2 regions of the Cryobacterium sp. TMT1-2-2 genome follow, and region 2 is predicted to be linked to the other one. Evidence: predicted binding sites of a transcription regulator. Region 2 holds the regulator's gene; the other holds the start of a gene.
The links. The regulator LexA, encoded in region 2, represses DNA repair genes until DNA is damaged. The targets are predictions, from matches to a motif close to TCGAACANNTGTTCGA.

Region 1: E3T35_RS05040 (Rv2578c family radical SAM protein) is a predicted target of LexA. The motif match lies at 2,006-2,021, and genes of this name have one in related genera.

The regions. Positions count from the first base shown of each region.
Region 1 covers NZ_SOGS01000006.1:215,670-219,082, forward strand. The annotation lists gene E3T35_RS05030 (hypothetical protein) at 1-377, opposite strand, end outside; gene E3T35_RS05035 (DNA topoisomerase IB) at 463-1,638, opposite strand; gene E3T35_RS05040 (Rv2578c family radical SAM protein) at 2,030-3,271, shown strand; gene E3T35_RS05045 (ATP-binding protein) at 3,396-3,413, shown strand, end outside.
Region 2 covers NZ_SOGS01000025.1:266,407-269,819, reverse strand. The annotation lists gene E3T35_RS16360 (histidinol-phosphate transaminase) at 1-687, opposite strand, end outside; gene E3T35_RS16355 (LysM peptidoglycan-binding domain-containing protein) at 719-1,147, opposite strand; gene lexA (transcriptional repressor LexA) at 1,439-2,143, shown strand; gene metE (5-methyltetrahydropteroyltriglutamate--homocysteine S-methyltransferase) at 2,198-3,413, opposite strand, start outside.

The sequences.
Region 1 (3,413 bases), on a different contig from region 2:
GCGAGGCGGGGGTCTTCTGCGTCGACGTCGTGCCCGACGAGATCGGGGTTCGACGGGTTGTCGGCGGGGTCGATGTCGTCGAGGTTGGGCTCGTTGTCGACGTTGTCCTGATCGTCTTCGGCATCGCTGTCGGGCGCGGCGGCCTCCCCGGCTGTCGAGCCGTCGTCGCTCGGGGCCGGCCCATCGGGACCGGTGCCCGCGCTTGCGACCGGAACGGCTGAGCCCGCGTGTTCGTCGTCCGGCCCGTCGGGCCCATCCGGCCCGACCAGCTGATCGGGGTTGGTCGGCGAAGCCGGGGCCTCGGGCGCCGATTCGGTTTCTGGGGTGTCGGGGGCATCGAGCGGCGGCTGGTTGTCGGGGTCGGAGTCGTAAGTCACAGGTCTACCTTTCTCATGGGGACGGCCGGTCGCAGCGGCGACCGGCGGGTGGCACTCAAGTTATACCCCGAACGGGTGACATTCATCAGGTCGCTTCGCCGAGTAAAAGTGTGCGCAGCGCCGTCTCGACCGAGACCCGGCCTGCGGGGTCGATGGTCTCACCGGCGAGATAGAGGTCAACCACGCGCGGATCCACGTAGCTCGTGCGCGCGATCGCCGGCGTGTTGCCCAGCGCATCCGCCGCCTGACGCATGGCTGCGGCGATGGCACGGTTGTCCTGGCGACGGCTGCGCGTCGCAGCACGTGGCGGCCGGGCAGCGGATGCCGCGGGCGCGACCGATCCCGCCGGCCCAGCAGCTGAGGCTTGCGCGCCCGGCGCACGTGCAGCACCCGCATCATCCGTGCCGCCAGACGATCGTGGCCGCCCGGCAGAGCCCGCCACACCGGATACGGCCGGCCGGCTGGTCGCCTCCGAGGTCACCTTCAAGCTCTCGGCGAGACTAGCCGCCAGGCTCTGCGCGGCGGCGGCCGTGCCCCGCAGGGTGCGAAAGTCCTTCGCCGTGAACTCCCCGCCGGTTCGTTCCTTGATGAAATCGTTGATGTCGGCGGCCGACACGATGTCCTCGATGTCATCCAGTACCCAGGACAGCAGCGGTGCGGCCGGCCGCTCGCGCAGGCGGGCGCGCAGATACAACGCGAGGTCGGCATCCGTTATGACGCCCTGAAACTGTTGCCCACTCTTGGCCGGAAAATTCAGCCGCACCACATCGCCGCGCACCGTTACGTGGGAGCAGAGCAGGGTCGAAAGGCCGTGGCTGCCGTATGTATCGGCGTAGCGCTCGCTGCCGATGCGCAGCGAGGCGAGGTCGAGCATGCGAAACGCCGCAGCGAGCGCCCGGGTGCGCGGCGGGCCGTCGCCGCGAAGCTCACGGGTGACTTGGCCGCGCACCCGCGGCAGCGATTCGGCCAGCTGCAGCGCGCGCTCGAACTTGAGGCGGTCCTTCTGTTCGCGCCACACCGGGTGGTAGATGTACTGGCGGCGCCCGGCGGCGTCGATGCCGATCGCTTGGATATGCCCGTTCGCGTGCGGCGAGATCCATACGTCGTTCCACGCGGGCGGAATCGCGAGCGCCGCGAATCGCTCGCGCAGCGCCGTCTCGGTCACCTTCTGCCCGGCGGGGTCGCGGTAGCTGAAGCCCGTGCCGGCGCGCTTTCGCGTGTACCCCGGCCGGGTCGGGTCACTGCGTCGCAGCCGGGTCATGCCGGTGTGGCTTCTGATCGCATGTCGGCACAATAGTGCGATTCCCCTCCGAGCGGATGCCGCGGCGCCGGTGTCCGCGCGCTCGCGGCCATCGAGCCGCTCAGGCGCGCTCGCCCATCGAGCCCTTCCGGCGTGCTCGTGGCACGTGTTGAGGAAGCCCGCAGGTGTTCAAACCAGTGCCAACTTCCCCAACGCGTGCCGCGAGCGGATGCCACTGCTCGCGCCCGGCTCGCCCGCTCGCGACCTTCGAACGCGTTCGCGGCCCCCCTCTGTAGGAGTGCCGCGAACTCTGCTGAGTGCCGCGAGCCTGGCGCGGGCCGCGGGCATCCGCTCACTCCGGTTTTTTCGGCAGACACTTGCAATTCAGTCGTACTTATGTTCGACTTGACGCATGCGGTGGAGCTCACAAGAACTACAGACCGAGCGGCCCGGCGCCCTGCCGGGGCTGGCCCGCCTGAACAACCTCGTGCGCAGCGTGCAGACGCCCGAGTTCGCCGGGATCACGTTCCACGAGATCCTCGCCAAGTCGGCGCTCAACCACGTGCCCGGGCAGAGCGCGCTGCCGTTCGGCTACACGATCAACCCCTACCGCGGATGCTCCCACGCCTGCACCTACTGCTTCGCCCGCCCAACGCATCAGTACCTCGACCTCGACGCCGGCAAGGATTTCGACAGCGAGATCATTGTGAAGGTCAACGTGGCCGAGGTCTTGCGAAAAGAGCTGGCGAAACCGACGTGGGGGAGGCATCCTGTGGCGCTCGGCACCAACACCGATCCGTATCAGCGCGCCGAGGGACGCTACCGGCTGATGCCGGGCATCATCGCGGCCCTCGCCGACAGCAAGACGCCCTTCTCCATTCTCACCAAGGGCACCCTGCTGCGCCGCGATCTCGACCTGTTGGTCGAGGCGAGCACGCACGTTCCGGTCGATCTGGCCATGTCGATCGCGATCTACGACGACGAGCTGCAGCAGTCCGTCGAGCCGGGCACCCCCACCACCACGGCACGCCTCGCCACGGTCACCGCGGTGCGCGAACGCGGTCTGGACTGCGGCATCTTTCTCATGCCTATTTTGCCGTTTCTCACCGACACCCGAGCCCACCTCGATGAGGCGCTGCGCCAGGCCAAGGCTGCCGGGGCGACGAGCGTGCTCTACTCGGGGCTCAACCTGAAGCCCGCAGTCAAGGACTGGTACCTGCAGTGGCTCGGCCGCGAGCATCCCGAACTGGTCGGCCGCTACCAGGAGCTCTACGCCCGCGGCCAGTACGCCCCCAAGGAATACCGCACCTGGCTCGCCGCCCGCATCAAACCACTCATTCGAGCGCACGGCCTCGAGCGCGGGGTCGTCGACCCGTCCACCGGCGGGCTGCGTTCCAGCGCCCTTCCGTCCTCCCCGGAACGGATGCCCGCCTCCCACGCGCCCGCCCTTCTCCCTGCGCCGGGCCCGGGTTCTGCGCTCGCCTCTGCACCGGGCGCTTCCCCTAGTCGGGGCACGGGCACGGGCCCGGGCCCCGTCCCCGGGCCCAGTTTAGAAACTGGGCCCGGGGTCACAAGGTGGGCCCAGGGCTCCAAGTCCCCGCGGTCGCTGATCGCCGCCGAGCTCCCGCCCGAACTCGCGCCCACCCTGTTCTGACCGGTCAGACTTTCCGGGCCGGGGCCGGGAAACTGGGCCCATGATCGACCCACGGCTATGCCACCCGCCCAACCACCACCCGCCCCCACTCAACCCCGGTGGCATACTTGACCAGGGGGAAAATATGTCTCTGGGTCTACCC
Region 2 (3,413 bases):
GGCAAAGGCCTTGCTCATTGTGCGTGAGACCAACAGTCGCTCCCGGCCTGGCAGCAAGGTGAGCGCACTCGGAGTTCCGGCGGGCGCGAACTCGGCGTAGGCCTCGTCGACGACGACGATGCCATCGGTCGCGTCGTAGGCGGCGGCGATGGTCTCGAGCGAGAGCGGGGTGCCGGTGGGGTTGTTCGGTGAGCAGAGAAAGATGATGTCCGGATTGGTGCGAATGATCTGGCTCACTGCGGTGGCCGGCGACAGCTCGTAGTCGGCATCGCGCGTGCCGGCAATCCAGGTGGTGTCGGTTCCGGCCGCGAGGATCGAGTACATCGAATAGGTGGGGGCAAACCCGAGCAGGGTGCGCCCAGGTCCACCGAAAGCCTGCAGTACCTGCTGGAGCACTTCGTTGGAGCCGTTGGCCGCCCAGATGTTGTCGGAGGTGAGTGCCTCGCCAAGATACTGCGCGAGTGCCTCACGCAGGGCGGTGAACTCGCGGTCGGGGTAGCGATTCACCGAGCGGATGGCCTCGGCCAGGCCGGCGAGAATGTCGCGGGCCACTGCTTCGGGAATTGGGTGCGTGTTCTCGTTGACGTTCAGGGCCACCGGAACGTGTAATTGCGGAGCACCGTACGGGGTGAGGCCTTGCAGGTTGGTGCGGAGCGGAAGATCGTCGAGAGTGGTCACACTCTCCATGCTACGACCCTGTGCTGGCGCGCATTGCTACTTACGAGTTGGCGGGCAGTTCGAGTCGCTGACCGGGCTGGAGCGTTTCGACGGTGAGCGCGTTCAGTCGTTTGATGTCGGCGACGACGTCGCGCGGGTCGGCGGACGGCGAGACCTCTTCGGCGAGGTCCCACAGGGTTTGGCCGGGTTCGACTGTGATGAACCGGGCAGACCCGACGTCGGTCGGCGAGTAGGCCAGCGTCGCCACGATTCCGGAGTCGGTCGTGTACGACGTGAGGTCGATGCCCGTGGCGAAATTGGATGCGCCGGCCGCTCCCCCGTTGAGGGCGAATGCGACGGCACCGATGACGAGGGGCACGGCTGCGAGGGTCGTGAACACCACTCGCCCACGCCGGGTGAGGTGCAGACGGGTGCCGGGGGTACGAGAAGCGCCGTATTCACGGGCTGTGGGTGCAAGTGCTGTGGTCATGTCAAACCTCCAAGGTAGGCGGGCTGCGAGTCTCGTATCCGGCCCTCGGCCGGGAAGGCCGGATACGAAACTATGTTCCGAATATAACTTCGAACAATCGAACATGCAAGCTTTTTCTGATCCTCACCCCGAATTTCGCGCAACACACTCGAATAAGTGTTTGTTTCAGGGTTCGGAACTGGATAAACTTTCGATAGGACAATTGCTTGATTTACACTCAACCAGACACCACCGACATCCCCGTGTGACACGGTTTCAGACCACGCGGGGCCAACTCCAGGAGGGCACATCGTGACACAGGACACCAGCGGTACCCGTGACAAGGGCGGCACCCGGCGCCGCAAGAGTTTGAGCCAGCGGCAGCTCGCTATTCTCGACGTGATTCAGCGTTCGGTGAGTTCGCGCGGGTACCCGCCGAGCATGCGTGAGATCGGTGACGCGGTCGGGCTCGCCTCACTGTCGAGCGTGACCCATCAGCTCAACCAACTCGAACTCAGTGGCTACCTGCGCCGCGACCCGAATCGTCCGCGGGCACTCGAAGTTCTCATCGAGATTCAGCGCGCTCCCGAAGATGTCGGTACCGGCGACCAGGACAGCTTCCACCCCGGCGTTCAGGTCGGCGACGCCGCGATGGTGCCCCTCGTCGGTCGTATCGCCGCGGGAATCCCGATCACGGCCGACCAACAGATCGACGAGATTTTCCCGCTCCCCCGCCAACTCGTTGGGCAGGGCGAGCTGTTCATGCTCAAGGTCGTGGGTGAGTCCATGATCGACGCCGCCATCTGCGACGGTGACTGGGTCGTGGTTCGCCAGCAGAAGACCGCGGAGAATGGCGAGATCGTCGCGGCCATGCTCGACAACGAGGCCACCGTGAAGGTTCTGCGAAAGCGCGATGGCCACACCTGGCTGCTGCCGCGCAACAGCAACTTCGAACCGATTGTCGGCGACTTTGCGGACATCCTCGGAAAGGTCGTCGCGGTGCTGCGTTCGGTTTAATCGACGAAGGCCCGACCACCAACCGGTGATCGGGCCTGTTTTCGGTCTGCCCCGCTAAACGCCGACGGTGGCACCGAGGCGTTCACGCACCACCCGCGTCGCGGCGAGCATGTTGTGCAGCGACTGCACGGTCTCGTCGTAGCCACGCGTTTTCAGTCCGCAGTCCGGATTCACCCACACCTGGCGTTCGGGAATGGATTCCAGGGCGGTGTCGAGCAGGATGGTCAACTCGTCCACACTCGGTACGCGCGGCGAGTGGATGTCGTAGATGCCGGCGCCGATGCCGTGGTCGAAGCCGCCCGCCTCGATTTCCCGCACAACTTCCATGCGCGACCGGGCCGCTTCGATGCTCGTGACGTCGGCGTCGAGGTTGCGAATGGCTTCGATGACAACACCGAATTCTGAGTAGCAGAGGTGGGTGTGGATCTGGGTCGCATCCGCGACCCCGGCCGTGGCGAGCCGGAAAGACCCGACCGACCAGTCCAGGTAGTCGGCCTGATCCCTCTTCTTCAGCGGCAGCAACTCGCGCAGGGCCGGCTCGTCCACCTGAACGATCTTGATGCCCGCAGCCTCGAGGTCGGAGATTTCATCGCGCAGGGCCAGAGCCACCTGGCGGGCGGTCTCGCCCAATGGCTGGTCGTCGCGCACGAAGGACCAGGCCAGAATTGTCACGGGGCCGGTGAGCATGCCCTTGACCGGCTTGGTGGTGAGGCTCTGCGTGTAGACCGACCAGTCCACGGTGATCGGTGTCGGGCGCGACACGTCGCCCCACAGAATGGACGGCCGGGTGCAGCGACTGCCGTAAGACTGCACCCAGCCGTTCTCGGTCACGGCGAATCCGTCGAGGTTCTCGGCGAAGTACTGCACCATGTCGTTGCGTTCGGGTTCGCCGTGCACGAGCACGTCAAGGCCGATCTCCTCTTGCAACTGCACAACGCGGCCGATCTCGGCGCGCATCAGCTCGCGGTAGGCATCCGCTGCCAGGGTTCCCTTGAGGAACTGTGCGCGTGCTCGGCGAATGTCGGCGGTCTGTGGGAAGGATCCGATCGTGGTCGTCGGCAGTGGCGGAAGGTGCAGCGCCGCCTCCTGGGCGAGGAGTCGATCGGCGTAGTCGCCACGAGTGAAGTCGGCTTCCCTCAGCGCGGCGGCACGGCCGCGCACGGCTCCGTCACGCACGCCGGGGGCGCTGCGCCTGGCCGCCAGGGCCGCCTCGGCCTCGGCCAGCGGCGCCGCGATGGCCTCACGTCCGGCGGTGAGTCCGAGCGCGAGG